One region of the Pseudoalteromonas sp. MM1 genome, then DNA from elsewhere that is predicted to be linked to it. Evidence: predicted binding sites of a transcription regulator. Region 1 holds the regulator's gene; the other holds the start of a gene.
What was found. The regulator FliA, encoded in region 1, starts transcription of late flagellar genes. The targets are predictions, from matches to a motif close to CTAAAGNTNNNNNNNNNNNNGCCGATA.
Positions count from the first base shown of each region.

Region 1 (12,790 bases):
AAAATGTGCCTACACGTATTAAAATGGGGTTAGCGGTAGTGGTCACGTTTTTAGTCGTGCCCGTGCTGCCTCCCGCAACATTTACTAATTTATTTTCTTTTGAAATGGTGTTGGTGGTTATTCAGCAAATGTTGATAGGTGTTGCGATAGGATTTGCCTCAACGCTTATGCTAAATACCTTTGTGCTTGCTGGGCAAATACTAGCAATGCAAACCGGTTTGGGCTTTGCCTCTGTGATTGACCCCTCAAATGGTGCAAGTGTGCCTGCAGTTGGCCAGTTTTATTTAATTTTAGCAACCTTGTTATTTTTTGTTTTTAATGGACATTTAATGATGATTCAAATGGTTGTTCACAGCTTTGAAGTACTGCCAATAAACGGCGATTGGTGGGCGGTTGACCATTACTGGGACATAGTAACGTGGGGCAGCTGGATGTTTACTACGGCACTGGTATTGGCTTTAGCTCCCCTTACTGCCATGCTCATCATTAATATTTCATTTGGTATTATGACTCGTGCAGCACCACAGTTAAATATTTTCTCAATAGGTTTTCCGTTTACATTAGTTGCCGGTTTAATGATTATTTGGGCCACCTTGGGAAATTTTGTCACCCAGTTTGAATTCCAGTGGTTAAAAATGATTGAGCTCATGTGTAGCCTTGTTGGCTGTACGGTGTAGGAGGGGCGATGGCTGAAGATTCAGGACAAGAAAAAACAGAAGAACCCACCTCCAAAAAGCTCGAAGATGCTAAAAAGAAAGGGCAAATAGCGCGCTCAAAAGAGCTAGGTACTATGTTTGTACTTATTTTTTCTGCCATTTCGTTATTGTTGTATGGCCCAGAAATAGGCAAAGGTTTGTACAACATTATGGGTAGGATGCTGTCTTTAAATCGCACTGAAGCTTACGACACCACTAAAATGTTTGCGGTGTGGAGTGAGGTGGCCAGTGCGCTGCTGTTTCCTATGGCAATGTTTGTTTTAATTATTGTTATTGCGGCATTTATTGGTAATACTTTACTCGGTGGCTTTAATTTTAGTTGGGAAGCTGCAGCACCTAAGCCTAGTAAAATGTCGCCAATGAAAGGCTTTAAACGCATGTTTGGCCCTCAAGCCGCGATAGAGCTGGTAAAATCCATATTAAAGTTTGCGCTGGTGGCTATTTTTGCGGTGTTTTTGATTCAAACTTTTTTTGATGAAATTTTACATTTAAGTATTGAAAGTGCACCGAGTAATATAATTCATGCCCTTGAAATACTCTCATGGATGTTTTTAGGCTTATCGTGCACTTTAGTGATTATTGCCGCAATAGATGCCCCTTATCAAAGTTATAACCACAACAAACAACTTAAAATGACCATGCAGGAGATCAAAGATGAGTACAAAAACTCAGAAGGTGATCCGCAAATTAAAGCACGTATTAGGCAAACGCAAAGGCAAATGTCGCAGCGAAGAATGATGCAAGATGTCCCCGATGCCGACGTAATTGTAACCAACCCTACTCACTACTCTGTAGCGCTAAAATACGATACTGAGCGTGCAGGTGCGCCTATTGTACTTGCCAAAGGGATAGATGAAATGGCTATGCAGATTCGTAAAATAGCCAAAGGCAACGAAGTACCGATTGTAGAATCCCCAATGCTTACAAGGGCGCTTTACCATACCGCTGAAGTAGGCCAGCAAATACCTGATCAATTATTTACTGCGGTAGCACAAGTTTTAGCTTATGTGTTTCAGCTCAAACGGTTCAAAAAGGGCAGAGGTAAACGCCCAATACCTCTAAAATCTAAACTACCTATTCCGGATGATTTTAAATACGATTAGGTTAGGCTAACCACACTTTACAAGTTCGCCTTGCTTAAAACCCTACACGCTACAGCAAATTTGTTCCTTAAAACTCCTCGTTTTGCTTTAATCTGCTTTAAATTTTACATCAATGCTCAATGAATCTATTACTGAGGCTACACTTGGAATAGTTATTGCAATTTCAAGCTAGTGTCAATTTATTGAATTGTAGAGTTATGGATTTTAAAGCGGTATTACAACAACTTAACAAAGATAAAAAAGAGTATGCCAAAGGCGTAGGCACACCATTATTAGTGCTTGCAGCGCTGGGTATGGTTATCTTACCGTTGCCGCCATTTCTTCTAGATATATTATTTTCATTTAATATTGCCCTTGCCTTAGTTGTTTTACTGGTGACTGTTTACACCATGAAACCGCTCGAATTTGGCATGTTTCCCGCAGTATTGTTAATCGCTACGATTATGCGTTTAGCTCTCAATGTTGCCAGTACGCGAGTGGTGCTCCTTGAGGGTCACAACGGGGGCGATGCAGCAGGTAAAGTAATTGAAGCATTTGGTTCAGTCGTTATTGGCGGAAACTATGCGGTAGGTTTAGTGGTGTTTTTGATCCTGATCATCATAAACTTTGTTGTAATTACCAAAGGTGCTGGGCGTATTTCAGAAGTATCGGCACGTTTCACATTAGACGCTATGCCGGGTAAACAAATGGCGATAGATGCCGACTTAAACGCGGGCTTTATTAGTGCAGAGCAAGCACGTGAACGCCGTAGCGAAGTAACCCGAGAAGCTGACTTTTATGGCTCTATGGATGGGGCGAGTAAGTTTGTAAAAGGCGATGCTATTGCTGGTATCGTGATATTAATTATTAATATTGTTGGTGGCTTATTTGTAGGCATGATCCAACATGATTTAAGTTTTAGCCGTGCCATGGAAGTTTATACTTTACTTACCATAGGTGACGGCCTTGTTGCGCAGCTTCCTTCTTTACTGCTTTCTATTGGTACTGCTATTGTTGTTACCCGCCAAAACGAATCGCACAACATGGGTGAGCAATTTAAAACCCAATTAGGTAACGAAAAATCATTATTTATTGCCTCAGGTATTTTGATCATTATGGGTTTAGTCCCGGGTATGCCTCACATTGCTTTTTTAAGTTTAGGGGCATTACTTGGCTACTTAGCTTACTTTACGCAACAGCAAAAGCTAAAAGCCGCCGCTTTAGCAGAGCAAGAAGCGCAAAGCGGTGCAACTCCGGGAACTGGTGTTGCAAACAAGCAAGAACAAAAAGAGTTAGGTTGGGACGATGTACAACAAATAGATGTAATAGGTTTAGAAGTAGGTTACAGGTTGATCCCTCTGGTTGATCAATCTCAAGGTGGTGAGCTGCTTAATCGTATTAAAGGGGTGCGTAAAAAGCTATCGCAGGAACTTGGCTTTTTGGTGCCACCTGTGCATATACGCGATAACTTAGAATTAGACCCAAATGCGTATCGTATTACCATGATGGGTGTTTCAAGTGGCGAAGGCGAGCTTAAACATGGCGATGAACTGGCCATCAACCCAGGGCAAGTGTTTGGTCCTATTAAAGGGGTTGAAACCAAAGACCCAGCGTTTGGTTTGGATGCAGTATGGATAAAGCCTGATCAAAAAGATGAAGCACAATCACTCGGCTATACCGTAGTTGACTCAGCCACTGTAGTAGCCACTCACATTAGCCAATTACTAACGAACAGTGCTGCATTATTGCTAGGCCATGAGGAGGTTCAAAACCTACTTGATATGCTAGCTAAAAGCCACCCACGTTTAGTTGAAGGGTTAGTACCAGAAGTATTACCACTGACTACTGTTGTAAAAGTGCTGCAAAATTTATTAAACGAAGGCGTAGCTATTCGCGATATGCGCTCTATTGTTCAAACCCTTGTAGAGTACGGTCCACGGAGCCAAGATGCGGATGTATTAACAGCTGCAGTGCGTATCTCCCTGCGTCGATTAATTGTTCAAGACGCTGTGGGAATGTCATCAGAAATTCCTGTCATAACCTTGGCGCCTGAGTTGGAACAGATGTTGCATCAGTCATTACAAAATGCAGGCGACGAAGGTGCCGGAATAGAACCAAGTCTTGCTGAGCGACTTCAAACATCATTAAACGAAGCGCATCAAAATCAAGAAATGGCTGGCGAACCTTCAATATTGCTAACGTCAGGAATGTTACGCACTGTGTTATCTCGTTTTGTTAAGTACACCATACCGGGTTTAAGGGTGATGTCTTACCAAGAGGTACCAGATGAAAGACAGATCAAGATTGTCAGCTCAGTAGGCCAACAATAAAGATTTTAACAGGGGTTGAACCATGAAGATTAAACGTTTTTTTGCCAAAGATATGCGCACCGCACTGAGAGAAGTTAAAGATGAGTTAGGTGTGGATGCCGTTATTATGTCGAACAAAAAACTCGCTAATGGTGTAGAAATAGTTGCCGCAGTCGATTACGACAAAGCAGCCCCTAAAGCCGCAGCGCAACCACAGGCAGCGCCAGCTCCGCAAAGAGCTGTGCAGCAAAACACTCATAACTTTATAAAGCCAGAGCCAAAGCGTGCACAACCTGAGCCACAAGCGGCTGTTGCCGACAGCTTACAAGCTTTACTAGAGCGCCAGTCGCCACGCCCTCGCTCTCCTGAGCTTGCTTCTATGTTTTCGCAATCAGGTATTGATACGTCTGAGCATTATCAAGAGCCAGCACAGCCACGTACGACTAATATGTTTGCCCGCGAAGATGAAGCACCAAAACGCATGCAAACCCAAGCAGATAGCTTAGGCTTCGATGACTTAGACCGCGATTTTGACGAGTTAGATGCACCTATTGCTCCGCGTCCCCAAGCACAAAATAAAGAAAGTGTTGAAATGAGCGCAATGCGGGATGAAATGAACGCAATTCGCCAGTTACTAGAGCACCAAGTATCGGGTTTAATGCAGCAAGATATGGCCCGTCGTGACCCAACACGTGCATGCATGATTGATCGGTTAGTTGGCATGGGGATAGATAAAGACGTTGCAGAGCAAATGGCGTGTTTTATCCCTGATGACGTATCGCGCCAGCAAGGTTGGAAAGCATTATTACAAATGGTTGAAGATCAAATGCAGACCACCAATAATGAAATTCTTCGCCAAGGTGGTGTGTACGCGCTTGTAGGGCCTACTGGTGTAGGTAAAACAACCACAGTTGCTAAACTTGCAGCATTAGGGGCACAAAAATATGGCGCCGATAAAGTCGCCCTAATAACGACTGATACTTACAGAATAGGTGCTTACGAGCAGCTTGCTACATATGGCCGTATTATTGGTTGTGGTGTTAAACAAGTAAAAGATGCCAATGAATTAGCTCAAGTTTTATATCATTTACGCAATAAGCGTCTAGTATTAATTGATACAGCGGGTATGAGCCAGCGTGATCTTCGCCTTACCGAGCAATTAAATACGTTAATGCGCAACCAACGAGTAGATATACGTAGTTATTTAGTATTAAGTGCCACAGCACAAATAAATGTTTTGCAAGAAACCGTAAGACATTTTAAAAAGGTTCAGCTAAGCGGTTGTATTTTCACTAAGTTAGATGAATCATTAAGTTTAGGTGAGATTATTAGTATAGCGATTCAAAATCGTCTTCCAATAGGGTATCTTACTAATGGTCAGCGTGTACCAGAAGATATTCGCGTTGCAAATGCTGAAAAACTAGTAAAAAAAGCTGAGCAATTGTATTTAAAAAGAGCAAAAGCACAACATTCAAGGCACCAAGCAGTGGCGCCAAGCACAGTAGGGATGTATGATTAACACAGTATTAGATCAAGCAAGCGGCCTGCGCAAAATGAGTCAAAACAATAACAACGGCGTAAAAGTTATCGCTGTCACCGGCGGTAAAGGCGGAGTGGGTAAAACCAATGTCTCTTTAAATACTGCTATTGCTTTAGGGCAGCAGGGTAACCGTGTATTAGTATTAGATGCCGATTTAGGCCTAGCTAATTGTGATGTAATGCTAGGACTACGTGTTGAAAAAAACTTGTCTCATGTCCTTTCAGGCGAGTGCGAACTTGACGAGATTTTAGTTGAAGGCCCAGGCGGTATTAAAATCGTGCCTGCTACATCAGGCTCGCAAAGCATGGTGGAACTAACACCTTCTGAGCATGCTGGATTAATTCGTGCCTTTAGTGAGCTTAATACCGAATTTGATATTTTAATTGTGGATACCGCCGCTGGTATTTCTGACATGGTGCTGAGTTTTTCTCGTGCAGCGCAAGATGTCATGGTGGTGGTGTGTGACGAGCCGACCTCAATTACTGATGCCTACGCGCTTATTAAAGTACTTAGCCGCGAACACGGCGTTTATAAATTTAAAATTGTTGCAAACATGGTGCGCAGTATGCGCGAGGGCCAAGAGCTTTTTGCAAAGCTGTCTAAAGTAACAGACCGTTTTTTAGATGTGTCTATGGAGCTTGTTGCGACTATTCCATATGATGAAAATATGCGTAAATCTACGCGTAAACAAAAAGTCATTGTCGATCTTTTCCCTAATTCACCAGCAGCAGTCGCGTTTAAAACATTAGCGACAAAAGCAGTAAAATGGCCTATACCTAATCAACCTTCAGGACATTTAGAGTTTTTCATTGAGAAGCTAGTAAACGGCTGATTATGACAACATCGGTGAAAAGAGCTATGGGATATCAATCAACACAAAATTTAAATGTGATTGTTGAAAAGCACGCGTCGCTTGTCAAAAAAGTGGCGTGTCACTTAATAGCTCGTCTTCCTCCTAGCGTTCAGCTTGATGACTTAATCCAATCAGGAATGATTGGCCTTATTGAGGCCTCAAAAAACTTTGATGCTAGTAAAGGGGCAAGCTTTGAAACGTTTGCTGGTATTCGTATTCGCGGCGCTATGCTTGATGAAATGCGTAGAGGAGATTGGGCACCCCGTTCGGTACACCGTAAAAGCCGATTAGTCGCAGAAACCATTACAGAATTAGAAAATAGTTTAAATAGAGAACCAAAAGATACTGAAGTAGCTGAAAAACTTGATATTTCGCTAGAAGAATACCATCATATTTTAAATGATGTTAATTCCAGTAAAGTACTAGGCATTGAAGACCTTGGGGTAGATGAAGATGTTATTAGCCCTGCAGGCCAAGATTTAGCGCTAGACAAACCATTTAATAATGTTAAAAATGAACGGTTTAATAATTCATTGTTAGAGGCAATAAAGTCTTTACCAGAGCGAGATGCAATGGTGCTTTCTTTGTATTACAACGATGAAATGAATTTAAAAGAAATTGGGCATATACTCGATGTAAGTGAATCGCGTGTAAGTCAGATACATGGTCAGGCGATGATTAAGCTCAAAGCAAAAATCAATGACTGGATAAACTAGTAGTAAGTAAATTATAGGTTAAGACCTCACCGGAGGATGTTTTGGATAAAAACATGAAAATTCTTGTTGTTGATGATTTCTCTACAATGAGACGTATTATAAAAAATCTGTTGCGTGACCTAGGGTTCACGAATGTTCAAGAAGCTGACGATGGTTCTACAGCATTACCTATGTTGCAAAATCAGGTTTTTGACTTTGTTGTAACCGATTGGAACATGCCAGGTATGCAGGGTATTGACTTGCTAAGAGCCATTAGAGCTGACGAAAAATTAAAACATATTCCGGTTTTAATGGTGACGGCAGAAGCTAAAAAAGAACAAATAATAGCGGCAGCGCAAGCAGGTGTTAATGGTTACATTGTTAAGCCATTTACTGCAGGTACTTTGAAAACTAAATTAGAAAAAGTGTTTGAACGCTTAGGTTAATGAGAGGAGAGGCTTATGTCAGCACCAGCTGCGCCTCAAATTACTTTAGAACAAGCTCGTCAGCTCGTCGTTTATTTAGAAAATGGTGAGCAAGATAAAGCTGATCAATTAATTTTAGATACTGCCTCTCAAGAGCAATCGCAGCTTTTTGCTGAAGTAGGTAAGTTAACGCGCCAATTACACGAAGCTCTCAAAAGCTTTGAACTTGATACGCGCTTAACCGATTTAACCACCGATGCAATTCCTGATGCGAAAAAGCGCTTAAACTATGTCATGGAAATGACAGAAAATGCTGCTAATAAGACAATGGATGCGGTAGAAGCAAGCCTCCCTATTGCACAGCAGCTAGCAGATGAAATTGCACAGATTAAGCCTACTTGGGATAGGCTTATGAACCGTGAAATAGAGCTTGGCGAATTTAAAACTTTATGCCACAGCATCGACAAGTTTATGAATAGCTCTCATCATAAAACCGATGAGTTGCAAACTTTAATGACCAATGTACTCATGGCGCAAGATTTTCAAGATTTGACCGGCCAGGTTATCCGCCGAGTAATTGAGTTAGTCAGAGAAGTTGAAGAAAGTTTAATCCACCTTTTAACAGCATTTGCTGCTCAAGATGACAGCAATGTTGAAAGTAAAGAACAACAAGAATCAGAAGAATTGGTTGCCGCACAAACATTAGCAGGTCCTGAAGGCCCTATTATTGATAAAGAGTCGCGAAATGACGTTGTATCTGACCAAGACGAAGTCGATGACCTATTATCAAGTTTGGGCTTCTAAGAGGAGAGTAACTGCATGAGCTTTGAAGTCGATGAAGATATTTTACAAGACTTTCTTGTAGAGGCCGGAGAAATCCTAGAGCTTTTATCTGAACAGTTAGTTGAGCTAGAAAATAATCCAGAAGATACTGAGTTATTAAACGCTATTTTTAGGGGCTTTCATACCGTAAAAGGGGGGGCAGGCTTTTTAGCTATGACTGAGCTTGTTGATGCCTGTCATGGTGCTGAAAACGTATTTGATCTCTTACGTCAAGGGGTTAGAACTGTTAATTCAGAACTGATGGATGTGATTTTACAAGCACTAGATACCATTAATGAAATGTTTGCTACTATTCAAAACCGCGAACAACCAGACCCAGCAGATCCTCAGTTATTAGAAACCCTTCACAAACTTGGCCAGCCACCTACGGATGATGAGCTTACTGAAACAGCCCCTGAGGTTGTTCAGCAAGAAGCTGCGGCACCTGTTAGCGCAACTGATGAAGAAGACCCATTTGCATTTGATGAATTATTTGATGTAGCAGGTTCAAGCCCATCAGCAGATACCACGCAAATTGATGAAATTACAGAAGATGAATTTGAAAGCTTATTAGATGAGCTACATGGTAAAGGCCAAAGCCCAGTATCGCAACCAAGTGCAAGTGCAGAGCCTGATTCAAGTTCAGATATTACCGATGATGAATTTGACAGCTTATTAGATGAATTACATGGTGTGGGTAGTTTTGGCCCTGTTGCGACAGATACCTCAAGCAATGAGCCCGAAATTAAACACACAGCACCTGCGGCCGTTACAAATGATAGCGGTGATGATGAAATCAGCGATGATGAATTTGAAGCCCTGCTTGATGAACTGCATGGCAAAGGCGGTGCACCAGAATCAAAAGAAGCTGAGGCACCTGCACCACAGCCTCCTAAGGCTGCTCCTCCTGTAGCACAAACACCAGCAAAACCTACGCCAGCACCTGCTGCTAAGCAAGCACCTGTGGCAAAAGCGGCTGCCCCTACTCCTAAAGTGGTTGAAAAGCCAGCGAGCAGCGCGGCACCTAAAAAAGCCACGCCTCCGCCTGCTGAAACCACGGTACGGGTTGATACAAAACGTCTAGATCAAATAATGAATATGGTTGGCGAGCTGGTATTAGTGCGAAATAGGTTAGTCAGTTTAGCGACCAATACAGATAGTGAAGCAATGGGTAAGGCGATATCAAATCTCGATGTGGTCACTGCAGATATTCAAGGCGCAGTAATGCAAACGCGAATGCAGCCTATCAAAAAAGTATTTGGGCGTTTTCCTCGCGTAGTACGTGATTTAGCACGTAGTTTAAATAAAGAAATTAACTTACAGCTTGTAGGTGAAGAAACCGATTTAGACAAAAACTTAGTTGAGGCACTGGCCGATCCGTTAGTGCATTTAGTACGAAATTCAGTTGACCACGGTATTGAAATGCCCGCAGCGCGTGAAGCTGCGGGTAAACCCAGAACAGGTAATGTGACTTTATCGGCCTCGCAAGAAGGCGACCATATTTTGTTAACCATTAAAGACGATGGTGCAGGTATGGATGCTGAGAAACTGAAAAAAATAGCGATTAGTAAAGGCGTTATTGATCACGATCAGGCAAGTCGCTTATCAGACACTGAAGCGTATAACTTAATATTCGCACCTGGCTTTTCGACCAAAGAAGAAATATCTGACATTTCTGGCCGTGGCGTAGGTATGGATGTAGTAAAAACTAAAATAACCCAGCTTAATGGCTCTGTTAATATCCAGTCTGAGTTGGGCGTAGGGACTATTTTAGAAATAAAAGTACCATTAACGCTGGCCATTTTACCAACGCTGATGGTTATTGTTGGTGAGCAAACATTTGCGTTACCACTAGCCGGCGTGAGTGAAATATTCCATTTAGATTTAACTAAAACTAATGTGGTAGATGGTCAGCTTACAATTATTGTTCGTAAAAAAGCGATACCACTATTTTACTTAGAGCATTGGTTAGTCAAAGGTGCTGATTGTTCTCAGCGTAAAGCGCAAGGTCATGTGGTAATTGTGCAAATAGGTACTCAGCAAGTTGGCTTTGTGGTTGATTCATTAATTGGCCAAGAAGAAGTTGTTATTAAGCCTCTTGATGCGTTATTACAAGGTACGCCTGGAATGGCCGGTGCAACAATTACATCTGACGGTGGTATTGCGCTGATTTTGGATGTACCTAATATGCTTAAGCATTACGCAGGATAAAATATAGGCATACCTGTGTATGCCTATACATAAATTTAATAAGAGAGCGCAATGGCCGTAAAAGTTTTAGTTGTTGACGATTCTAGTTTTTTTCGCCGCCGAGTAAGCGAAATCCTTGAACAAGACAGCGGTATTGAAGTAATAGGTTTTGCTGTTAACGGTAGAGAAGCCGTAGATAAAACAGCGCAGTTACGTCCAGATATGATCACCATGGATGTAGAAATGCCTGTGCTTGACGGGATTAGCGCAGTGAAAGAAATTATGGCGAGTAACCCAACGCCAATCCTTATGTTTTCATCGCTAACACGCGATGGTGCAACAGCAACGTTAGATGCACTTGATGCCGGAGCAATGGACTTTTTACCTAAAAAGTTTGAAGACATTGCACGAAATAACGAAGATGCTATTAAGTTATTGCAAACTAAAGTGAAGGAAATTGGTCGCAGGCGTGCACCGCGCCCTGTTAGGCCATTAACATCAAGTAAGATTACTGCTCCACCTGCAAGCAAACTAGCCACTTCAAGCTCCTCGCTCAAACAACCTGATAGAAGTTTTCAACGTGCCGCATCGGGGCAAGCATCAGCGACACCCAGTATGCCGACACGAGCCAGCGGTAAACATTATCAAATAGTGGCGATTGGCACTTCTACTGGCGGGCCAGTTGCTTTACAAACCATATTAACCCAATTACCTGCTAATTTTGCGCATCCTATTTTGTTAATTCAGCACATGCCGGCAGCGTTTACACCTGCATTTGCTGCGCGTTTAAATAGCCTTTGCAAAATACGCGTTAAAGAAGCACAGCAAGGTGATAAATTAGAAGCGGGTACAGCCTACCTAGCCCCTGGTGGACAGCAAATGATGGTAGAGGGGCGAAGTGGTAATAAAACACTGCGTGTATTTGAAGATAATAGTGAACGTATAAGCTACAAACCAAGCGTTGATGTTACTTTTGCAAGTGTTGCAAAAAGCTATCAAGGAGACGTACTTGCCATTGTTTTAACTGGCATGGGCGCCGATGGGCGTGATGGTGCACGAATGCTTAAGCAATCTGGGGCAACAATTTGGGCGCAAGATGAAAAAAGCTGTGTGGTATACGGTATGCCTCAAGCCATTGCCAACGCAGGGCTTGCCTCAGAGCATTTAGCGCTAAACGATGTTGCAGCAAGAATAAAAAGAGAGACTGGTTGTGGATAAGCTCTCTGTTTTAGGATTAATCATTGCGCTGGGCGCTATAGCGATTGGTTACTCTTTAGAGGGGGGCGTTGTTACGGCGTTATTTAATGGCCCTGCACTTATTATTGTACTTGGCGGCACCTTAGGCGCTGTTATGTTGCAAACGGCTACAAGCACCTTTAAAAAAACGCTCAGCATGAGTCATTGGGTGTTTTTTTCACCTCAGTACAATATTGAGCAAGCCATAGAGCAAATTAAAAACTGGTCGCACAAAGCGCGCCAAGAAGGGTACTTAGCGCTAGAAAAAGAGGCGCTTAGTCACCCTGACCCTTATGCTGCTAAAGGACTTAGTTTACTTGTAGATGGTTGCTCGGAGCAAAAGTTACGTGACACCCTAGAGATAGACTTAATGCTTGAACGAGACCGCCTACTTGAAGCAAGTAGAGTGTACGAAGCCATGGGGGGATATAGCCCAACGATAGGTATTTTAGGGGCTGTACTTGGCCTTATTCAAGCAATGTCATTTATAACCGATCCTCAAAAGCTAGGTGCTGGGGTCGCCACCGCATTTATTGCAACAATATATGGGGTGGGTTTAGCTAACTTATTATTTTTACCTATGGCCAATAAACTTAAGCAACGAATAGAGCAAAAAATGCTTTACCATGAAATGATGGCCGAAGGGGTGATTGCTATAAGCCTTGGTGAAAGTCCTATTAACATAGAATTAAAGCTTGAAGCTTATCGCACAGAGCGCCCTAATGTCGTGGTAGAGTAACTTTTATGTTACGCAGGCGCTTACGTCAATCAGCAGAAAAAAATCAACATACAGAACGTTGGTTAGTCTCTTATGCTGATTACATGACTATTATGTTTGCCTTTTTTGTGGTTATGTATGCCATTGCCATCAATAAAGAAGAAAATTTTCAAATTCTCTCCGACTCCCTTGAACAGGTTTTTG
Region 1 covers NZ_AP027922.1:2,630,056-2,642,845, reverse strand. The annotation lists gene fliR (flagellar biosynthetic protein FliR) at 1-677, shown strand, start outside; gene flhB (flagellar biosynthesis protein FlhB) at 686-1,819, shown strand; gene flhA (flagellar biosynthesis protein FlhA) at 2,017-4,128, shown strand; gene flhF (flagellar biosynthesis protein FlhF) at 4,151-5,626, shown strand; gene QUE46_RS12020 (MinD/ParA family protein) at 5,619-6,479, shown strand; gene QUE46_RS12015 (RNA polymerase sigma factor FliA) at 6,506-7,216, shown strand; gene cheY (chemotaxis response regulator CheY) at 7,258-7,641, shown strand; gene QUE46_RS12005 (protein phosphatase CheZ) at 7,657-8,424, shown strand; gene QUE46_RS12000 (chemotaxis protein CheA) at 8,440-10,653, shown strand; gene QUE46_RS11995 (chemotaxis response regulator protein-glutamate methylesterase) at 10,705-11,850, shown strand; gene QUE46_RS11990 (flagellar motor protein) at 11,843-12,607, shown strand; gene QUE46_RS11985 (flagellar motor protein MotB) at 12,613-12,790, shown strand, end outside.

Region 2 (12,790 bases), 1.8 Mb from region 1:
AGTTAGCTATTTCGTTATCTCGATTAACCACTAAGCCTAAAATTGGAGTTTGTACACGACCCACCGACAACACATTGCCAAAACCTGCTTTTTGACCCGCCAGTGTATAAGCACGTGTAAGGTTCATACCAAATAACCAATCAGCACGAGAACGTGCAAGCGCTGATACACTAAGTGGAATAAATTCACGATTTGAACGCATAGTATTAAGCGCTTTTTTTACGGCAGCTAAATTTAAGTCGCTAATAAGTAAACGTTGGATACTTTGCTTTTTAGTTTTGCTTATTTTTGCTTGCTCTATTACCTCATCTACCAAAAGTTGACCCTCACGATCGGGATCGCCAGCATGCACGAGTACTGATGCCTGCTTAATTAGCTTTTTTAAAATAGTTAATTGCTTACGCGTTTTCGTTTTTGCCTTGAGCTGCCATTGCTGTGGCACTATGGGAAGGTGTTCAAATTGCCACTTTTTAAAACGTGCATCATAATCATCAGGTTCAGCTTGCTCAAGTAAATGCCCTATACACCACGAGACGCAGTCACCATTAGCCACTTCTATATAACCCTCGTGTTTTTTATGTGGTTTTGGCAATGCATCAGCAATGGCTCTGCCAAGTGATGGCTTTTCTGCGATATAGAGTTTCATGGGAGTTGCTCATTAACTGTTTATATGAACAGTAGTTTAGCACAGCTATTTAGAAGATGGAGCGCTTTCTATTTCTTAGGGGGTATTATACCAATCCGTAATAATATCTAATCATTTTGCGGGGCTAAACGTGTCGCTATCTGTGTTAAAAAATTCTCATTTAGAACAACTAAATAGCGAATTTTTTGCCTTGCTATCAATACGTTTATCCATCCTCAAAATAGATCACTTACTTATGCGGATTGGTATTACTTTTTTTAGCTAAGAGCATGATTAAAGGTAAATAACACACTATGACGGTGCCAATGTTGATAAAGGGCATTAACGTTTTGTAAATAATGGTGCTGTACGCTAAATCCCAAAGGTGACGGTCAACTAATCTGAATAATTGTAATATAGGTGCGCCAATAACCACTAACTGACCAATAACGCATTGCCATAAATAAACTTTATCTTTTATTCCCCAATAAGCTATTAACGCCATCCATATAATATCGGTAGCCGCCCATACTAAATAACGATAAATATAAATATCGTCAAACTCTCTCAAGCTAGAGGCTGTTATCCCCCCAAAGAAGAAGAAAGCGACGGTCAGTAATGCAAACCTAAAGGCTAGGTAATCTTTAAATATAAAAAATAATAAAAGAGCCGGGCTTAGCATAAAGACCCAGCTTTTACTTAAAATACTAACGAAATACAAAAACCAATCAGGCAAAATGTTTTACCTTATTTCTCTTTTGTATCGTCGTCGGTACCATCACCATTTCCCGGCATATCGCAGTATTTATTGATTATTTTCACAGGCACTCCATTACATATGTTAAGGAAATGTACTGTAAGCTAAAATAATGAGATTGCCAAGATACTTAAAGGGATAAAGTACCTTAAAAAGAAACTAATTTACTAAAGTTTAACGCTAGGCAATAACCTAGCGTACATCAATAGGGTCTGACTCTTTGGCCTTACCTTGTAAAATTGATATTTCAACTCGGCGGTTTCTGCGTCTATCTTCGTTTGAATCGTTTGGCACCAGCGGGCGTGTATCAGCGCGCCCTACTACCATCATGCGGTTTTTATCAAACCCTTGAACAGTTTGTAATTCACTTGCTACTGCTACCGCGCGTTTTGACGATAAGTCCCAATTATTAATATATAACTCGTTTGAAACCTGAAAATCATCAGTATGCCCCGAAACCGTAATTTCACCAGGTACATCTTTTAATAATTTACCAATATCTTGAATTATGGGCTTAAACTTAGGCTGTAAAAATGCACTCCCTGAGGGAAATGAGCCATTTTCACGGATACGAATAATAATTTGCTGACCGAGGGATTCAAGCTCAATTGCCCCGTCTATAATTTGTTTTTCGAGCTGTTGCGCTATTTTTTTCACTAGCTCATTTGTTTGTTCTTGATCGGCCGCTGAAGTTGCTTGCTCTGAAGATTGCTGCTGCGATGTACTACGTGACTCGCCACCACGCTTATCGCCACGTTGTTCTTGTCTACCACCAGCGGAGCTTTCATCACCCGCTTGAAACTCAAGCATTTGCTGGGTCATTTCAACGGTTTGCTGTTGAATGGTTTCTATCGGGGTAGGCTCAGGCTTGCCTGGAGTAAATTCCATAGCAATAACTGAGGTCCCTTTTGGAATGTCTTTTACTTCTATTTTGTTTTGAACACCAAAAGCAAACTTCATCGAGCCTGCTATTTGCTTAAATTTAAGTACATCCATTTCTGAAAACGCGAGCAAAAGTACAAAAAAGCACATTAAAAGCGACATTAAGTCGGCAAATGTTCCCATCCAAGCAGGCAAACCTGGCGGTGGGCATTTGCACTCTTGATCAGACATGGTTACTCCTCGGTATCTACTTTGCGCTTAGACTCAGCAAGGTAGTTTTTCAATATACCTTCAATTACTTTCGGGTTTTGGCCATCTTGAATACCTAAAATAGCATCCAATATTAGACGCTGATTCATGGCTTCTTCATCTTTACGAAGCTCCAGTTTTACCTGAATAGGAATAGCCACTACATTTGCTAAAAATGCACCATATAAAGTCGTTAACAATGCCACCGCCATTGCAGGGCCGATGGCTTTAGGGTCATCCATGTTAGATAACATAGCAACTAAGCCTATTAACGTTCCTATCATACCCATTGCAGGGGCTATATCGGCAAGTGACTTAAATAAACCGGCGCCCAGTTCGTGACGAGTTGTAGTTAAAGAAATGTCTTTTTGAAGCGTGGCACGAACTACATCAGCATCGTGGCCATCAACGAGCATATCTACCCCTTTTCGCATAAAAGGGTTTGGTATTTCGGCTTCTTCAAGGGCTAAAAAACCGCCTTTACGAGCAGAGTCAGCAAGTTCAACTGCTTTTTCGATAAGCTCTTCTGGCGATTCGATTTTAAACATAAATGCTTTACCAACAACCTTACCTATGCCCAAAAACTGCGACAAGGTAAAGTTTGATAACACAATAAATAGTGAGCCACCAAATACAATTACACTAGAAGGCGCATCGGCAAACATACCCATTTCGCCGCTACTACTCATAAACATGGACATGACAATTAAACCAATTGCGCCAAGGATCCCAATTATGGTTGCTAAATCCACATTTCCTCCAAAGTATTATACTTTGTTATTCAAACTTTTATTATTAACTGCTTATCGGCAAGATACTGAAATACTTAAGCCATTTTTGAAAAAAGTGTAAAACACTGTGTTTGGCCTAATTTTAGATCAAGATACCCTGCTCGCCTAGCGACTGATTAATTTTATTGTACACAGTGAGCGTTAATACGCATCTTATACATGGTAAAAATACGATTTAAACTGATATAACTCAAAAAACAACGATCATCCTTTGACCTAGTTTAGCATTCCCCCTAAAATTGGCTCCTAAATTTATCATGCTGGCTGAAATTAAACATGGCGACTAAAAAACCTGAAAACCTAAGTTTTGAACAAGCACTCGAAGAACTCTCAAGCATTGTTGGTGAAATGGAACAAGGTGACTTATCGCTTGAACAGTCGTTAAAGCAATTTGAGCGTGGTATAGCCTTAGCTAACGCCTCAACAGGTAAGTTACAACAAGCAGAACAAAAAGTGTCTATTTTGATGGGTAATGACGAAAAAGCAGCGCTTACTTCCTTTTACAACGATATGGAATAACCGTGAGCATACAAGAAAAAATAGAATGTGCTCAACAAGATGTCGTAAAGACCCTGCAACAGTACTTTGATCAACCCCTTGATACCGCACACGCAGTAAAAGAAGCCACGCAGTACGGCTTATTTAACGGTGGCAAGCGTTTACGCCCCTTTTTAGTCTACGCAAGTGGTGAAATGCTCGGAGCTAATAAGCAAGATTTAGATATTCTGGCTGCTGCTATTGAGTGTATTCACAGCTACTCGTTGGTGCACGATGATTTACCCGCTATGGATGATGACGACCTTCGTCGTGGACGCCCAACTTGCCATATAGAGTTTGGCGATGCGCATGCAATTTTAGCAGGCGATGCACTACAAACATTAGCCTTTGAGCTAATCTCGGCTCACAAATTTACCTGCAGCGCGGCAACCCAAGTAAAAATGATCAGCGCACTGGCTAAAGCATCAGGGCTTGAAGGTATGGTAGGCGGACAAGGGTTAGATATTGCAGCCACTGATAAAATGATTACAGTACAACAGCTTGAGCGAATTCATAGGTTAAAAACAGGTGCCTTAATCAACTGTGCCATTACACTCGGTGCATTATGTAGCGAAAAAGCAGACAAACAAACCTTAGAAAATTTAAGTGTTTTTGGGTATGCTATAGGGCTGGCATTTCAAGTGCACGACGACATTTTAGATGTTGAAGGTGACACATTTACTCTAGGTAAGCCACAAGGTTCTGATTTAGCGGCGAATAAAGCAACTTATCCGGCCTTATTAGGTATGCAAGGTGCCAAACAAATGGCGCAAAATTTAATAGAGCAAGCGCATCAAGCATTAAACAAAATAGATGCTGATACCTCTGTTCTAGCGGCGCTGGCAAACTACCTGATTAAGCGTGACCATTGAGTGTTACATATACGTATTGCCATTTAGCACTGACATTATTACTCAACAGCGGTAACAACTAATAAGTTAGCACCGCTGTTAGCGAAGGATAAAATAAATACCATGACACTTGATAGTAGCAAGTATCCATTACTTAACTTGGTTGACGAACCAGCCCACTTACGCGATTTAGCGCAAGACAAACTCCCTGCGTTTAGCAACGAGTTACGAGACTATTTACTCAACTCTGTTTCGCAAAGTAGCGGCCATTTAGCGTCTGGTTTAGGAACTGTTGAGCTTACCGTTGCGCTTCATTATGTGTATAACACACCAGAAGATCGCCTAGTATGGGATGTAGGCCATCAAGCGTACCCACATAAAATTTTGACGGGTCGACGCGATTTAATGCATACAATTCGCCAAAAAGATGGATTACATCCGTTCCCTTTTCGTGAAGAAAGCCAATACGATACCTTTAGCGTAGGCCATTCAAGTACCTCTATTTCGGCAGCACTTGGTATGTCTATTGCGGCTCAAAAAGAAGGTAAAGGCCGTAAAACTGTTGCCGTTATAGGCGATGGCGCGATTACAGCAGGTATGGCATTTGAAGCCATGAACCACTTAGGCGATGTAAAATCTGACATGTTAATCATTTTAAATGATAACGAAATGTCGATTTCTGAAAACGTAGGTGCGTTAACCAACCACTTTGCGCGTATTTTATCTGGCAGCTTTTACACAAATATTCGCGAAGGCAGTAAAAAGTTACTCTCTGGCGTGCCTCCTGTTAAAGAACTTGCCAGTAAAGTAGAAGAGCACCTTAAAGGAATGGTTATTCCAGGTACCTTTTTTGAAGAACTAGGTCTTAATTATATTGGCCCAATTGATGGCCACGATGTAAATATGCTCGTAGATACACTGCGTAATATGCGTAATTTAAAAGGGCCTCAGCTTTTACATATAAAAACCCAAAAAGGTAAAGGCTACAAACCGGCAGAAGCTGATCCTATTGGCTATCACGGTGTGCCAAAGTTCGACCCTAATACATCAAGCTTACCTAAATCTAAACCTGGCGCCGCCACTTTCTCTAAGGTGTTTGGTGATTGGTTGTGTGATATGGCCGAGCAAGATAAAAAATTAATGGCTATTACGCCGGCAATGCGTGAAGGCTCAGGTATGGTGCGTTTTTCAAAAGAACACCCAGAGCAGTATTTCGATGTTGCTATAGCAGAGCAGCACGCTGTCACATTGGCCGCCGGTTTTGCCTGTGAAGGGCTAAAACCCGTTGTAGCTATTTACTCGAGCTTTTTGCAACGTGCGTATGATCAACTTATCCACGATGTTGCACTGCAAAACCTACCTGTGCTGTTTGCTATAGACCGTGCTGGTATTGTGGGCGCCGACGGCGAAACACACCAAGGTGCGTACGACTTGAGCTTTATGCGCTGTATTCCAAACATGGTTATTATGGCCCCAAGTGATACTAACGAGTGCCGCCATATGCTTTATACCGGTTATAAGGCTAATTGCCCTGTAGCAGTTCGCTACCCTCGTGGTAGTGCCGGTACTGCCGATATTCAAAGCGAAATGACGCTATTAGAACTAGGTAAAGCCAATACCATTAAGCAAGGCGCTAAAGTTGCTATTTTATCCTTTGGTACATTGCTTGAAAACGCACAGCTTGCTGCAAATGAACTAGGTGCAACGCTTGTTAATATGCGTTTTATTAAGCCACTTGATACACGTTTATTAGATGAGCTGAGCCAAACTCATGATGTAATAGTAACGCTTGAAGACAACGCTATTTGTGGTGGCGCAGGCTCAGCGGTTAATGAGTATTTAGCAGCGCAAAAAGCCAGCATCAAAGTGCTTAATTTAGGTATTCCTGATGAATTTATTAAACACGGCACGCAAGCGCAAATGCACGATGAAATGGGCTTAGGCGAGCAAGGTATTTTAAATTCAATAAAATCGTTTATCGCTTAGTTATTTAGCTAGCTAGTTTTTTAAAGGGAGCCTGATGGCTCCTTTTTTGTTTTTTATTTTTAAATTTTTGCATCCAATGCGTATTTCTATGCGTTATTCCTGTGAGGTTAACACAGTAAATAGTACGTACTGAGGAGTATAAACAGGCACGTTATTTACTTTCATTTGATGGAACATTAAAAGGTAAAAATGATGAAAAAAGCTAATTTAACTCACCTTAATACACAAAACAGTTCACTTAAACGTCCACTTTGTTTTTCAGCACTAGCACTTGGGATCGTACTTGGTATTTCAGGGTGTAGCGGCGATGATGGAGAAAACGGTTTAGCCGGTACACCTGGGGCAGATGGTCAAGATGGAAGCGATGGCACAAACGGTAACCCTGGTTTTAGTGCCGCTACGTTTATTTTAGCTAATAACGGCGAACAAAACACAGGCACCATAGATTTAATAAACCAGAACGCCGCTAAATTAAAAACCTTTAATACCACTGCAAATGAAGGCGTAGCCTTTGATAGTCTCGGTAATTTAATACAAGCAAGCGACAGCGAAAATGGTAGCGTTAAAACTATTTGCCAACTTGCAAATCGCGATGATGGTGCAAGCTTTAGCAACAATCAAGACCGTGAAATTTCAGGCCCCGCCACTACGCTTGTTAATCCTAAAGGCATAGCAATTGCAAAAAATAGTGGGCTGATATTTATAGCTGATTTTGGTGCCATGCAAATTACCACGTTTGGCAGTGCTGCTGCGGGAGATGTTGCGCCGCTTGCTGCCACGCTGACCGAAGCCGCCCCATGGGATGTTGATTATGACCACACAAACGACCGCCTTTATGTAGCACTCACCAACGGTGATGTAGCGATTTATGATAACTTTGTAAGCGGTGAATTTACCGCTATGCCAAATCGTACTATTACACCAAGCGATGATAATGGTGTGCAAATATCGGTAAATATTCATGGCATTATTTATGATAGTAACACCGATAAGCTAATTTTATCTGATGTTGGCAGCGCATCAGATGCCACCGATGGCGCGATTTTTGTTATTAATAATGCTTCAACTGCGCAAGGTAATACTTCTGTGGCGCGCAGTATTTCAGGCCCTGCGACTATGCTAGGCAACCCTGTAGATATTGTTCTTGAAGGTAGCGATTTACGTGTGGCCGAAAAATCAAACGATGCTATTTTAGTGTTTAGTAATATATTTGCCGGTGAAAGCGGCGATATAGCGCCCGATTTAACCACTGCAACCATTAAACCAGAGTCGATTACTAAACTGGGTATACAAAATGAGATGGCTGACATTTCAGATAGTGATACCGCTAATATGGCGCTGCTAGGTGTTGCTGTAAGTAGTAATCCGGGCACGGCAGGTGAAACAACTGGGCAAATTAGTCGATTAAGTTCACAACTTAACACAGAAATTGGCAACTATAATGCGAGTCAAACTATCGAGAGTGTAACTTTTGATAAAGCGGGTAATAGTTATACAACGTTCGATAACAGTACAACCTCAATTGGCGGTATTGTTATTTCAAATAAAGTGGCAATAAACAGAGATGGGCAAACTTATAATACGAACCAAGACAGCATTATTACTGGTTTGAATACAGGCCTTATATCTCCTAAAGGCCTTGATGTGGCTTCTGATAGCGGTATGATTTTAGTTGCAGAAAATAATGCAGATACACCAAGTATTTCAATATTTTCAACTTGCACCACAGGGGATGCAAGCCCATTAATGACGCTTACGTTTGCAAACGATGCTCGCCCTTGGGATGTTGATTACGATGCAAACACTGATCGAGCTTTTGTAGCACTAACAAATGGAACCGTTGCTGTATTTGACGAAGTTAAAAGCAAACTAATGGCTGGTAGTACTAATATTGCAGTTGAGGATAGGCTTATAACACCAGCAAATTCAGGCACAGCAGTAGCAGGGCCTACCAATATCCATGGGATAGATTACGACTCATTGAGCGGCGCGCTAATACTTTCTGATGTAGGCAGTGCAGCGGTTGCAGATGACGGTAAAATTTACGTATTAAATAACACCGCAAATGCCTCTGGCCTAGTTAATATAAGCGCGACGATTAGCGGGCCTAATACATTATTAGGGAACCCTGTTGATATTATGTATAGCGGAACCGATTTATACGTTGCTGAAAAGTCCAACAATGTGGTTATGCGCTTTAATAATATTTTAAGTACGACTGGGGGAGATATTAGTGCCGATGCAAGTATGGCATTTAATGCTCCTGAGTCAGTGGCCATTTTACCAGCGTGGCTAAACCAATAATAAAATAGCGTAAACTTCATCATGCCTAACCTACCTTTGTAGGTTGGGCATTATCGCATCCACACTTTAATATCTGCTAAACCATTACTTTGTAAAATACCTAACTGCTGATCTACATTCGAATTTTGCTCAAATTCAAACGCATCCAACTGTTTATCAAAGGTAATATTTGCAACACCATCACCACCGCGCTTTTTAACCTGGTGAAGCGCTATATCGGCTAAGTTTATTGATGTTTCCCAGCTTATTACTTGCCCACCTAAAAGTGGTAGTGGGTAAAAAGACCACCCCAATGAAGCAGTAATATTGGTTGTTTTACCGTTTGGTAATTGAAACGAGTTTAATGCGATTGCTTGGCATAAATCAGAGGCATAACTGTCAATCATGTTGCACTTAAAATCGCGCAGCAATAATAAAAACTCATCCCCACTCCAGCGCGCTACATAGTCCGAGCCTTGGGTACGTGAATTAAGTAACGCTGCCATTTGCTGTAAGCAGCTATCCCCTGCTATTGGGCCATACGCATCGTTTATACGGCTAAAGTTATCAAAGTTAATAATAAGCAGTACAAGCGACTTACCTTGCGCTTGTAAAGACTGTGCATTACGTTGGAAGTGCTCAATATCTTTAGGAAGCTGATCAAACAAAAAACGACGGCTACGCAGCCCTGTAAGCTCATCTGAGTGACTAACTAGTTTAAGCTGTGAATTTACTTGGCCTAATTTATCGTTAGCTTGACGCAGCTCTAACGTACGCTCTGTAACCAGAGCTTCTAGTATTTCTTGCTTTCGGCGCTCTTGCGCTCTAAATACCCAAAAAATAAAGTAAAACAGTAAAATAAATCCACTAACAATGAGTAGTCTAAAGTAAATGGTTTCGTCAAAGCGTTGCGGTACTACAAATGCATACTCGGCAGTTTGCGCTCTGTCCCAATCTTCGCCTTGGCGTTTAGCCTCAAGCTCAAATAAAAATGAACCGGCTGGTAAGTTTGTATAAATGGCTTCTCGGCGTGCATTAGCATAGCGCCAATCACTATCTAAGCCACTTAACTTATATCTAAACTCAATACTGTTTGGCGCATAATAATCGATGGCGGTGTACTTTAACGTTATGTCGCGCTCATCGGTATCTAGTAAAGGCTTTACACCTAGTGCTGCGGTAGTTAAAGCTCGCAGTGGTGTGGTCAGTGTTTCTACTTTAGGCTTTAATACATTTAGACCAAATAACTCTGTGTTTTTAGGTATTTCTACAATGCCCTGTAAGCTTGGATACCACATTGAATAATCGGTCATGGCAACGGCATCGTGTCCTAAACCATTACAACACTGGCTTGCTTTACCATCAAGCTGCCTATCAAAAGAAGAAATAACCTCTTCCACTTTTAAGCTCGACACCTCTGTTTTAAATTGCGCCACCGGCATACGGTAAACACCTTTCATGGTACTTACCCATACACGCTTATAGGTTTCGTCATACTCTAGGCTAAAAATAGAGCCATAGGGTAAGCCGTTGGCTGCATCTAACTGACGCCAATGTCCTTGTAAACTTCTGTAAAATAGGCCGTCATTAAGCGAGCCTATTAAAATACCTACACCATCTATGTGTAATACGCTGGTGATATAGGCACTTTCGAGCGAAGTTTGGTCACCTATTTTTTCAATGCCACGGTCGGTAAAGTAGTACGCCCCTTTACTTGTTCCTATTACACCAAAGTTTGCCTTATCAAGCACGTAGGTTATAAATTTGCTGCCTAAAAATGCGTTGTATGCAAAAGGCGTTAGCCCGCCGTAACTAAGCCTATACAAGCCACGCCCGGTCCCTATCCAAAAGCCCCCTTTACTTGATGGGCTAATAGCAAATACCGGATTGTCGCGCAGCGCTCTACCAGGAAAACTATATAATTTGTCTTGCTCGTAAAAAAATAGCCCTCGACCCGTTGCTATATATAAACGCGAGCCATCAAACTGTAAGTCGTGTACTGTTGCCCGCCCAAATTGCGCACTGGGTATTTTATTGACAAAGTTTTTATTTAAATCGAAATAACCAATACCACTTTTGTTCGCCACCCATAAATTTCCATCGGGCGCTTGGCTGATTGCCATGACGGCCTCAGTCATTTGTGATAAAGCAGAGTGACGCTCAATACGCCCTTCGTGGGCAAGCCATAAGCCTTCGCTAAAACTTGCAAGCCAAATATTATTTTGGCTATCACGGTAAATATCGGCAAACCAAATACTTTGATCTAACTGACTTGGTTCAACCCATTGCCACTCACCTGATTTAGCTCTAAAAAGCAGGCGTCCATACGTAGAAACCCATAAGCCACCATTGGTGTCGCTCATAAATTTATACACGGCGGAGTTACTTGCATTAGGCAAAGGGAAAGGTCTTAGCTCATCGTCTAAGTCTAAAAAGTAGGCTCCCAATTCAGAAGCTAAATATAAATTGCCATTTAAAAAAGACAGATCATGAACAATGGTTTGTGCTAAGCGCTCTGGCAATGACACCTTAGCTGTTAACTCCAACCTGAGTTTTGAAAAATCAGAAGCGCTTTTAGTTAAGCGTAGTAAATGGCGGTCGTTGACAAGCCAAATTCCCTCTGGAGAAAGCGCCATTTGACTCACCGACCCCACTATTTGGGTGATCACGGTGGCATTTACAATAGGCACTAGTTCGTTCGCTTTATCACGTAAATCAACTTGGTTGCGGTCTACATAATAAAGCCCATTAGCTGCAATCCAAATGCTGCCTTTAGCATCTTCTAAAATGTCTCTAACAGGGCCTTTAATATTAAATTCTTGTGCAGCAAGCGTTTGCGGGTTTATTACCACCAAGCCACTTTTAGTGCCCACCCACAGGTAGCCATTACTGTCTATGAGCAGTTTGTTAATACCATTACTTGGTAAGAAGGGACTATTTTGCGTGTTGTAATTGGTGAATGTTGTGCCGTCAAAGCGGCTAAGACCAAATTGTGTTCCGACCCACATATAGCCTTGCTGATCTTGCACAACACTTTTTAGCGATTGCGAGGGCAGACCATCTTTAATATTCCATTGCTTAACAACGTAATCAGTAATAGAAGCCCAACTTGGCATGGCACACAACATCAGTACACATACCAGTAAAAATCGCATCATTTCGCTGCCACCTAGTTAAACAAATAAAACAAAAAAATTAAAAGGGTAGTAAACCTGCTTTTATTAACGCTTGCAAACAAATAAGCGAAAAAATACCGGCAAGAACATCATCGGCCATTATACCCACACCGCCGTGCATTCGCTTATCGAGCGTTTTTATAGGGCCAGGTTTGGCAATATCAAAAAACCTAAATAATAAAAAGCCTACCAGTAAGGTTTGCCAACTAAGCGCTGCGCCAATCATGGTAATGTAATAACCGGCAACTTCATCCCACACTATGGCTGGATGGTCGTGTACACCTAAGTCATCGGCAGTTTTGCCACACGCCCAAATACCAAAAATACTAATAACCACAGCAAACACTATTTGTAGCCAAAGCGGAAAATACATGGTCATAAAAATAAATGGCAAAGCAGCAAATGTACCAAAGGTGCCTGGCGCCACAGGCGCAAGGCCAGTGCCAAACCCTAGGCCAAATAACTGATGTGGTCGCTTTAAATTAAACTGTTTTTTGCTAGTCAAACCTGCTCCTTGGCAAAGTGCTCAAAGCCCTGTTGCTCAAAATTAAATTTTTCACCGTGGTGTAAAAGCTCAATATGGCCTTCGCCACTTTTAATTTGCCCTATGCACGTAGCTTCTACGCCGTATTGGCGTAATTTAAGCTCCAACA
Region 2 covers NZ_AP027922.1:862,023-874,812, reverse strand. The annotation lists gene QUE46_RS03950 (DNA topoisomerase III) at 1-646, opposite strand, end outside; gene QUE46_RS03945 (hypothetical protein) at 876-1,361, opposite strand; gene QUE46_RS03940 (flagellar motor protein MotB) at 1,575-2,495, opposite strand; gene pomA (flagellar motor protein PomA) at 2,498-3,265, opposite strand; gene QUE46_RS03930 (exodeoxyribonuclease VII small subunit) at 3,581-3,823, shown strand; gene ispA ((2E,6E)-farnesyl diphosphate synthase) at 3,826-4,713, shown strand; gene dxs (1-deoxy-D-xylulose-5-phosphate synthase) at 4,816-6,678, shown strand; gene QUE46_RS03915 (hypothetical protein) at 6,871-8,982, shown strand; gene QUE46_RS03910 (ligand-binding sensor domain-containing diguanylate cyclase) at 9,033-12,119, opposite strand; gene QUE46_RS03905 (phosphatidylglycerophosphatase A) at 12,157-12,642, opposite strand; gene thiL (thiamine-phosphate kinase) at 12,639-12,790, opposite strand, start outside.
Region 2: pomA (flagellar motor protein PomA) is a predicted target of FliA. The motif match lies at 3,318-3,344, and genes of this name have one in related genera.